2 regions of the Yersinia entomophaga genome follow, and region 1 is predicted to be linked to the other one. Evidence: predicted binding sites of a transcription regulator. Region 1 holds the regulator's gene; the other holds the start of a gene.

Region 1 (5,438 bases):
TTCCTCAATTATGTTCCGCTAGTGTTTTTTTAAACACTCAGCTATCCCGAAGCTTTCTGCTCAGCCAAATGCCATGATGTGGTCGTTGTCGCCAGGCTAAAGACGAGATGGTGTGCATCACGCTTAGATGGGACAAAATGCGCCTGAGATGGCGTTCCATTTCGGTGATTGGCATATCCGGATGTAGCTCTGGTGGACGCATAAAGCTATTTTCGCTGCTCGGCCCGTCGTATTCCAACCGCTGCTGACAGCTTTGCAACGCAATTTCACAGCGCTGTAAATACTCTTCCGCCAGTTTCTCTGTCAGCATGTAATGATCCCGCGCCAGAATTGTCATCGCGTTGATATGCTCGACGATAAACTGGCTGTGAGTCACCCACAGACGCATATCGGCCAGATAACGGGAGTTAAAGCCCGGTTCCTGCATTGCCTGATTAAGGGAAGTAAACACCGCGTTATGTGCCTGATTAACCTGCATTCGTTCATTTGCCAGCTCGCCAAGGTTAGGCGTCTTTTTGAGTAATAACTGCAGGATATTTTGATCGCTTTCCAGTGCCTGATGAGCGTTTTTACGCAGCAGACCGCTTTGCCATTGCGGCCACAGCCAGATGGTGCTCCCAAAGGCCAGCGCACAGCCAATCAGAGTATCAATCAGGCGCGGAACCAGAAAATGCAGGCCATTGAGTGCCAGCAGTTGCAACGTATACACGGCGGTAATAGTCAGCCCAATGACCGCCAGGCCGTAGTTTTTCCGCAGAACCAAATACGCGGCTAGCGTGATAAACAGCATAATGGTCAGCGTGGTACCTTGTGGAAGCTGAAGTTGCAGCAGACCGGCTGCAATAACCAGCCCGACCAACGTTCCCAAGGCTCTGTGCTGAATTCTTACCCGCGTCGCGTTATAACCGTTTTGGGTGACCAACATCACGGTCAATAAAATCCAGTAGGGTTTAGGCAGATTAAATGCCATTCCCAAACTGCTGCCGACGGCTAGCGTAACGGCCAGACGGCCGGCATTACGCAGCGCGACGGATTTAAACGAAAGATAACTGGCGAGCGCTGGCCAGAACGGCAACCGGTGTTGGTCCGACATTAAATCTCGCCGATAGAGCGGCCGTTGGTTACGCAGCAAGCGCGCGATGCGACGGAAATGATAATAACAAAACTGGCCAACCGGATTATCCGGGTGCTGTCCGGCGATTTTTTCCAGCGCTGCCAGCTCGTTGGTCATGGTAAAACGCTGTAATTCATGGCGGTGATACAGAAGATTATCAGCGACGACCCGCAAACGATGAGCAATGACCTGCGCATTCCGCCGGATGACCGCTTCTGCATGGCTTTGTTCCACCAGTTTTTGCACTTCTTCCGGTTGGTGCAGACTGACAGTAATGTGCTCCTGCAAATCCAGCGCCACCTGAAACATTAATCGTAGCCGCTTTTGCTCCCTTTTATGAGTATGAGGAAGCATATTAAGTTGCTGATAAAGCTGGGTTATTAAATCCATTACGCCCTGCTGGCGTTGTAGCAACGGCGGCAATGCGGTTTCCGGATCGATATGTTGAGTCAGCAAACTGTATTTGGCTTCTAAATAATCGGCTAACTGGCGATATAGCTGGCTCAGGGTTTCTCGCATCGGCTGTTCTTTCCACAGGCGGAACCACAGGCCGGTAAATAGCCCGTACCAGGCGGTGCCAACGATGAAAAGTAGCGGAGTGTGCCAAATTGGGAAGCGGCCAATCATGCTTAGTGTGAATATCGCAGCGACTAGCGCAGCGGGCAATAAACGGGCGTGCAGGGGGCTGATGGCTCCGTTAACGCCTAAAATGAGAGTCAGGCCAAACATAATCAGGGGGAGGGGAATATGCCACAGCAGGAATTGTTGAATCAGAAAACTGCTGAGGGCGAATAAAGTTCCGCCAACGACTAAGCGTTTGGTGAAGTGCTTATGGGGGGTATCTAGGCCAGCGATATTGCAGCAGGCAGGGACTAAGGAAAATAACAGGCCAAGCTGCAAATTACCGAGCAACAAACCGATAGCCACAGGCAAACACAGCACCAGCGTTTGCCGTAATGCATAGTTTACTTCAGGGTGGTAAATCAGCCGACGCCACATCAGGTCAATATCCGTCGTCCATATGCAGACAAAGAAAAAACCGGTGCCATGTTAAGCACAGGGAACCGGTTTTTTTAGGTAATTAACGGGTGCCGTAAACGACAATCGTTTTACCATGCGCAGAGATCAGGTTTTGATCTTCGAGCATTTTCAGGATTCGACCGACGGTTTCGCGGGAGCAGCCAACAATCTGGCCAATTTCCTGGCGAGTAATCTTAATCTGCATCCCATCTGGGTGTGTCATTGCATCAGGCTGTTTTGCCAGATTAAGCAGCGTTTGCGCGATACGCCCGGTCACATCAAGGAAAGCAAGGTTGCCCACTTTCTCGGATGTAATTTGCAGGCGATTCGCCATCTGCGAAGACAGACGCATCAAGATATCTGGATTAACCTGAATCAGCTGACGGAATTTTTTGTAAGAAATTTCAGCCACTTCACAGGCGGTTTTTGCACGAACCCAAGCACTACGTTCTTGGCCTTCTTCAAATAATCCAAGCTCACCGATGAAATCCCCCTGGTTTAAATAGGAGAGAATCATTTCTTTACCTTCTTCATCTTTGATCAGAACCGCAACGGAACCTTTCACGATGTAGTAAAGCGTTTCGGCTTTTTCACCCTGGTGAATCAGCGTACTCTTCGATGGATACTTGTGAATATGGCAATGAGACAGGAACCATTCGAGAGTTGGGTCTGTTTGTGGCTTGCCGAGAACCATTCGCTGTTATCCTCTGTTGTTATCGCTGCCTAACTTAACAGGGCTCAGAGTTCCCTGTACGGCGTGTTTATAAAATACACTTTCTATTAGCATATTAATTTGCTCAACTACCGAAAGGTATAGCCAATATACATCTCAGATAGAGACCCTTCACTGAGTCTTGATCTCTACCCTTTTTATTCTAAGAAACATCTCTTCGGCTCTGTTTGTAGCACAGGATGAGGCCAGTGTCTTGTGTTGTATCGCTTCAGCATGATGAGGGTCTGGTTACATTGCCACTTTATGAATGAAAGAGTAGTCTGATTCGGAAAAGCTAATAGGGAGTGACGGGTATGCAGGCACGAGTAAAATGGGTTGAAGGTCTGACTTTTTTGGGTGAATCCGCCTCTGGTCATCAGGTTTTAATGGATGGTAACGCCGGAGATAAAGCCCCAAGCCCGATGGAAATGTTGCTGATGGCGGCCGGTGGCTGTAGCGCTATCGATGTGGTGTCCATTTTGCAAAAAGGGCGCAACGATGTGCACGACTGCGAAGTAAAATTGACCTCCGAGCGTCGGGAGGAAGCCCCTCGCCTGTTTACCTTGATTAACCTGCATTTTGTCGTCAGTGGTAAAGATTTGACCGAAAAAGCCGTCGAGCGAGCCGTTGAGCTTTCCGCGGAGAAATACTGCTCGGTAGCCCTGATGTTGGGTAAGGCTGCCAAAATCACCCACAGTTTTGAAATTCGCTCTCTAACCTGACCATATTTATCAACGCCCGGTTTATTCGCTCCGGGCGTTGTATTTATAGGATTCATATACGTACAGAATTGCTTGTATCACTGCCTGTTTATCCGGAAACTGCTACTCAAAGACTCAAAGACTCAAAGACTCAAAGACTCAAAGACTCAAAGACTCAAAGACTCAAAGACTCAAAGACTCAAAGACTCAAAGACTCAAAGACTCAAAGACTCAAAGACTCAAAGACTCAAAGACTCAAAGACTCAAAGACTCAAAGACTCAAAGACTCAAAGACTCAAACATCTTAAATCGTTAAATCCCCCGCTGTTCCCTTACTCACCGCGATTCATATTTCGCAGTCAATCGCCGCGGTTCAATTTTTTGATTTTCTATCAGGCTGTTATCGTATTTATTCCTATACATTTTTAAGATAAACGCCGTCGTTTTCCAGGCGCCTGATCGTTAGATAGTCATTGCGAATGGTTTCTGCGTCAGAATGAACCAGATAAATAGCACCTGGCTGGCTGAAAACATCCTGAGTGACCCCAATAGCATCACCTTCTTCTACATAAAAATCAGCCAGTGAAAAAGACGGTAAAGTAAGAAGTTCGGATAAAAAATCCTGCTGATGGAAGATACCTTTATGTCTATTAATCAGGCCGATATTGTAAGAGTAATTTTGTAGCTGGTATGACGGATGGCATTCGGTAAATGACAGAAACTGCGTCGGTGCGGTGATTGCCATAACCGTGGCACAAATTTGCCCCAATCCGGTGGTACGCGCCGATATGGTAGGACGCAGAATTCCGTCCGTTCTGGCGGCCACCTCGACTAATTTAGGCCCCGACGTTGTTAACATCACTTCTGCATGGCTAGGGCCATTGCGAATTCCTAATGACTCAATTACCTGGCGAGTGTAACTAACCAGCGCCTGATAATGCTCGAAGGATGCATCCAGAATTTCATCGATATCATAAAGAATCCGCCCTGAAGCAAGACGAAGTTTGGTGTAACGGACAACTTCAGTTACCAGCGGTCTGCCCATCAGTGAAACCATATTCACCACGTATTCCGCGCCTTCGAGATATTCCTGAATTAACACCTGCTGATTAACCGCATTTAATTTGCTGTAGCTACCCATTATTTGAACAAATGCGTCTTCAGCCTCTGCCTGAGAATGGCAAATGAATACGCCTTCAGAGCCTGCGCTGGCCAACGACTTTAGTACGACGGGGTAGCCGTGATGAGATTTAATCCAACGTTCGGCGGCTGGCCATTCGCTGGCGGTGGTTTGTCGTGCGGCAGCTAAACCGGCATGGGTAATGGTTTCAATCATGGCATATTTGTTTCTGCGGGCTTCGCTATGGTTATAGTCATTGGCAAAAGGCAAACCAAAGCGATGATTGAGTTCGTCGCAGAGCAAAAGGCCACTTTCAGCTCCGGCAATGATGTAATCGGGGGCGAATAGCGCAACATCCTGGTTGGTATCGGATAAGTTTTGATGGGTGAGTAGCGACGAATAGATCGAATAATCAAACCCATAATAGTAGTAATCATGTAAATCAGCGCTAGACGAAATGTGTAATAGCAAGCAACCCGCATCAAATAGTTCCTTCGCCAGAAATTTTCCGGAAGAAAAACCATCAACAATGACGACTTTAATCATGTTTAACTCCATGTTATCGAATGGTCTTTAATTTATAAACGGACATAAACAGCAACATTGCCAGTATGAACCTTAATGAAAAAATACTCCTTGATGAAATCAGAATACGTTCGTCGAGGTACGACAATAACAATGTGAAAATAGGTAGTGTTAATAAATTTAGCGACACCTGAATACCTGTTAAATAGAACATGGTTATCTGAATAAGATAAAAAACAAAAATAT
Region 2 (5,438 bases), 2.1 Mb from region 1:
TGCCATAATAGCCGCCCTCACCCTTTTTGATTGGATATTTTACCGCCGGTGACTGACTTACCCGCCGGAATGTCCTGACCACGGAGTCCAGCATGGATCACTGTAACACCTCGGATTTAATTTCTCTGGAACAGGCGCTGAAAAAAATGCTGTCGCAGGTTACTCCGCTCACAGAGACGGAAAATATTCCGCTGACAGATGCCGCAGGCCGGATTACCGCCAGCCCAGTGACTTCCCCCATTAACGTTCCTCCTTTCGCCAATTCGGCAATGGACGGTTACGCCGTACGCAGTCATGAGGTGAATGCCCAAACTGCGTTGTCCGTCGCTGGGAAAGCCTTTGCCGGGTCGCCATTCCACGGTGAATGGCCCGCCAACAGCTGCATTCGTATTATGACCGGTGCGCCGGTTCCGAGCGGTGCCGACGCGGTCATTATGCAAGAGCAGGCCAGCGTAAGTGAACAAGGCGTGTTATTCACCGCCCCGGTAAAAGCTGGGCAAAATATTCGCCTGGCGGGGGAAGATATCCAGCAAGGTGCCAGCGTGTTCCCCGCAGGAGTCAAACTGGGCGTAGCCGAACTGCCCCTGTTAGCTTCCCTCGGCATTGCCAAATTGCAGGTCATGCGCCAGTTGAAAGTCGCCATATTTTCTACCGGTGACGAGCTACAGGCCGTAGGCCAACCGCTGGCAGAAGGCCAGATTTACGATACCAACCGTTTTGCCGTACATTTAATGCTACAACAACTGGGTTGTCAGGTTATCGATTTAGGTGTGATCCCAGACGATCAGGAAGCTTTGCGCCACGCCTTCCGCCAGGCTGATGAAGCGGCTGATTTGGTAATCAGCAGCGGCGGTGTTTCCGTAGGTGAAGCGGATTACACCAAACAAATGCTAGAAGAACTGGGCGACATCGGCTTCTGGAAACTGGCAATCAAACCGGGTAAACCTTTCGCTTTCGGCAAACTGAAGAACGCCTGGTTCTGCGGCCTGCCAGGTAACCCGGTTTCTGCCGTTGTGACTTTCTATCAACTGGTGCAACCGCTGCTGGCTAAACTGGCCGGACAGACTTCATGGCAACCGCCGCTACGCCTGACTGCAACGGCGATTACGCCATTGAAAAAATCGCCGGGACGACTGGATTTCCAGCGTGGGATTTTCTCCCGCGGTGCCGACGGTAAGCTGGAGGTCAGCTCCACCGGGCATCAAGGCTCGCATGTTTTCAGCGCCTTCAGCCAAGGCAACTGCTTTATCGTTTTAGAACGGGATCGAGGTTCGGTCGCCGTTGGAGAAAGCGTAGACATAGAGCTATTTAACGGCTTGCTGGGAGGCTGATATGCTGCCGGAACTTTCAGATGCTGAAATGCTGCGCTACAACCGGCAAATTGTCCTGCGCGGTTTCGATTTCGACGGTCAGGAAAAGCTTAAAGCCTCACGCGTCTTGGTCGTCGGGCTAGGCGGTTTAGGCTGCGCCGCCGCGCAATATCTGGCGGCGGCGGGCGTTGGGCATTTAACGCTGCTGGATTTTGATACCGTGTCTTTATCAAATTTACAGCGCCAGATTCTGCATCGGGATGACCGGATCGGCATGAGCAAAGTCGCGTCTGCGCGCCTGACTTTAGAAGAAATCAATCCGCATTTGAGCGTGGCTACGTTGGATCGCCAACTGGATGATTCGCAGCTCTCAGCCGCTATCGCCGATCATCATTTAGTCCTGGATTGCACGGATAACCTGGCAATTCGCGAACAACTAAACCGCCTGTGCTTTGTTCAGAAAAAGCCACTGGTTTCCGGCGCGGCGATTCGAATGGAGGGGCAAATCAGCGTATTTACCTATCAGGACGATGAGCCGTGCTATCGCTGCCTGAGTCGTTTGTTCGGTGATACCCCCCTCACCTGTGTGGAAACCGGCGTCATGGCCCCATTGGTCGGCACTATAGGAAGTTTACAGGCAATGGAAACCATTAAGCTGCTTAGCGGTTACGGCGAGGTACGCCGTGGTAGGCTTCTAATGCTGGACGCCATGACGCTGGAATTCCGCACCATGAAGCTGGCGAAAGCACCTCACTGCGAAGTCTGCGGTAAAAACTAAGCGTTAGGCTACGCCAGAAAACAAAAAGGCTGATGCATTTGCACCAGCCTTTTTTAATTTCAGCGCTAATCGATATTAATTAAGACTGAATACCTTGGCTACGCAGATAGTCTTCGTAGTTACCGGTAAAGTCGTGGATTTTGCCTGGAGTCATTTCAATCACACGAGTCGCCAGTGAGCTAACGAATTCGCGGTCATGGGAAACGAAGATCAAAGTACCTTCATACATTTCCAGCGCCATATTCAACGCTTCAATGGATTCCATATCCAGGTGGTTAGTTGGTTCATCCATAATCAGAATATTTGGACGCTCCATCATCAGCTTACCAAAGAGCATTCTGCCCTTCTCACCACCAGACAGCACCTTAACTTTCTTCTTGATATCGTCCTGGCTAAACAGTAAACGACCCAGAACACTGCGAACCGCCTGCTCGTCGTCTTTTTCCTGTTTCCACTGACTCATCCAGTCGAAGACCGTTAGGTCAATGTCGAAATCGCTGGCATGATCCTGCGCGTAATAACCGATTTTGCTATTTTCAGACCACTTAACGCTGCCGGAATCCAGTTCAGTCTCGCCAACCAGACATTTCAGCAAAGTGGTTTTACCAATACCATTCTGGCCCAGAATCGCGACCTTCTCGCCAACTTCCACCATCAGCTTCAGATTTTTAAACAACGGGCCGTTGTCGAAACCTTTAGTAATAGATTCCACTTCCAGCGCGTTACGGAACAGTTTCTTTTCCTGATCGAAGCGAATGAACGGGTTCTGACGGCTTGAGGCCTTAACTTCATCCAACTGAATTTTATCAATCTGACGGGCACGGGAAGTCGCCTGTTTAGATTTGGAGGCGTTGGCACTAAAGCGGCTAACGAAAGACTGCAACTCGGAAATCTGCGCTTTTTTCTTAGCATTATCAGACAACAGACGTTCACGAGCCTGAGTGGCCGCAGTCATATATTCGTCGTAGTTACCTGGATAAACCCGCAGTTCGCCGTAGTCCAAATCCGCCATGTGGGTACACACCATGTTCAGGAAGTGACGGTCATGGGAAATAATGATCATGGTACTGCTACGTTCGTTCAGCACCTGCTCTAACCAACGGATAGTATCGATATCCAGGTTGTTGGTTGGCTCATCGAGCAGCAGAATTTCCGGGTTGGAGAACAGCGCCTGCGCCAATAGCACACGCAGTTTAAAGCCCGGTGCGATTTCGCTCATCAGGCCATAATGCTGTTCTACCGGAATACCTACGCCAAGTAATAATTCACCTGCTCGGGCTTCTGCGCTGTAACCGTCCATTTCACCGTAGGCAACTTCCAGATCGGCGACTTTATAGCCGTCCTCTTCGCTCATTTCGGCCAGACCGTAAATGCGGTCGCGTTCTTCTTTCACTTCCCACAGCTCGCCATGACCCATGATCACGGTGTCGAGTACGGTATTGTTTTCAAAGGCGAACTGATCCTGACGCAATTTACCCAAACGCTCGTTTGGATCGAGGAATACGTTGCCTGCGCTCGGTACTAAATCGCCACCGAGGATTTTCATAAAGGTTGACTTGCCGCAGCCGTTAGCGCCGATCAAACCATAGCGGTTGCCGCCGCCAAATTTTACAGAGATGTTTTCAAACAGCGGCTTACTGCCGAATTGCATGGTGATATTGTTAGTACTTAGCACAGAGCTTGCTCTCGATTGGATTACTGAATAGGGGGAGATCAATATTAGAAATATGTGATTCGGCGCGCATTATGCCACAATATGGCCGCAGTATCGCCCTTCGTTTGCACAATTTCCCATCGCCCGCCGAGAATGACGCTTTTAGTCACCGCTTTCCTGTCCAGAAACCGTCATGAATAATATCGGCTGTCTGACGGTTAATCGCGTAAAACGCGCCATCGGCACACAGCCATGCACAGCAATAATTGCTGAACTTTATGTCGTAGGCACGGGAGCGACGGGGATCGGGGTGGCCATTATTGCCGGAGCAGGATTAACCGGTGTCGGCTCAACGTAACCCACAACGCGGGAAATGGTGGGATAAAGTGCGCGCAGCTTCATTTCGATATTATCGATGGCGGTGTGAGCCTTGATCACAGAAATAAAAGGCAGCACGATACAATTGAAACTGACTACGATACCAACGTCGGTATTTCGCGCTTTGACATCCTGAATCCCTCGCAAAATGCTGTCCTGCTGCGTTAAACGCTGTAAAGCCTCGCTAATCATCGTCAGTTCTTCTTCCGCTACATCTTCCGTGCTGAGCAAGTAGTTTATCTGCGGTTCAATATGAATATCGACTTCAGTTTCTCTGCCCAAATCGTTACGGATAGCCGATTTCATCGCTTTAGCCACCACGTCGGCCTGAGTCACGCTGAAATGCGCTGGCACTTCTAAATCCAGGCTAATACAGGTATGGCTAGTTAACTGCTGCAAAGTTAAATTATGAATGGCTACGTCATTATTGGCGGCGATAACCCGTAAATGAGTCGCCATATTTTCATCGCTTCTTTTCTTCGGCGTAGCCAATAGGGTTATTTCAGCCTCGCTATAATCCGCCACCAATTGTTCGGAAATATGCCTTTTTAACCGATCGATACGTTCCAAAGATAACGTTCTGCATACTACGATAGTCACTTCGATAAATAGCATAGCTCCGGCATCGCGCACCCGGCATTTAGCTACGCCAAGCACTTCCGGGAAACGCGTCAATGAACCGGTAATTTCGTGCTGTATTCCTTCGGGCGCGGTATCAATTAAGGTATTAAACGAGCGTTTTCCTAATTTGATTGCCGTCACCAGAATAAACAGCGCGACTACCATAGCCGCTACCGCATCGGCTTTTGGATAGCCTAATAAAACAAATACCATGCCCAGCAACACCACTCCGGATGACATCATATCGGAGAGAAAATGCAACGCTCCGGCTTCTAGCGCAGCGCTATTTGTTTCCGCTGCAACTCGTCTTAACGCGCGAACCCGGTAGAAATCAATCACCATTGCAATAAGCAACGTCGCAATAACCGCTGGCGCAGCGATAATGGGCTGAGTTTCCCCCCAGAAATGTTTCCATGCCTCGACGGCGATCCAGCCCGCCGCCATTACCAACAGTAGAATCTCAAACAGAGCCGCCATATTCTCGACCTTTCCGTGACCAAAATGGTGATCTTCATCGGCAGGTTTATCGCTCACGCGCACCGCACACCAGGTAATAGTTGTAGCAATAAAGTCCGTCAGAGAATGAATTCCCTCAGAAATCAAACCAATACTACCGGTAAATATGCCCACGACAAATTTACCAACCGAAAGTAACCCGCTGGCCACCATAGACTTCAAGGCAACGTCTTGTTTTTCA

The links. Region 1 encodes CRP, which controls carbon source genes, mostly activating them, when cyclic AMP is high. Its sites were predicted from a motif close to ATGTGANNNNNNTCACAT; they were not measured.
Region 2: the regulator CRP is predicted to act here: its motif matches at 3,816-3,833, upstream of PL78_RS02085 (ABC-F family ATPase).

What each region holds. Positions count from the first base shown of each region.
Region 1 is NZ_CP010029.1:2,494,783-2,500,220, reverse strand. Features, by position in the region: gene PL78_RS11515 (YccS/YhfK family putative transporter) at 38-2,113, opposite strand; gene crp (cAMP-activated global transcriptional regulator CRP) at 2,196-2,828, opposite strand; gene PL78_RS11505 (OsmC family protein) at 3,161-3,568, shown strand; gene PL78_RS11500 (ATP-grasp domain-containing protein) at 3,963-5,213, opposite strand.
Region 2 is NZ_CP010029.1:424,612-430,049, reverse strand. Features, by position in the region: gene moeA (molybdopterin molybdotransferase MoeA) at 93-1,331, shown strand; gene moeB (molybdopterin-synthase adenylyltransferase MoeB) at 1,333-2,088, shown strand; gene PL78_RS02085 (ABC-F family ATPase) at 2,168-3,763, opposite strand; gene PL78_RS02080 (cation diffusion facilitator family transporter) at 4,019-5,438, opposite strand, start outside.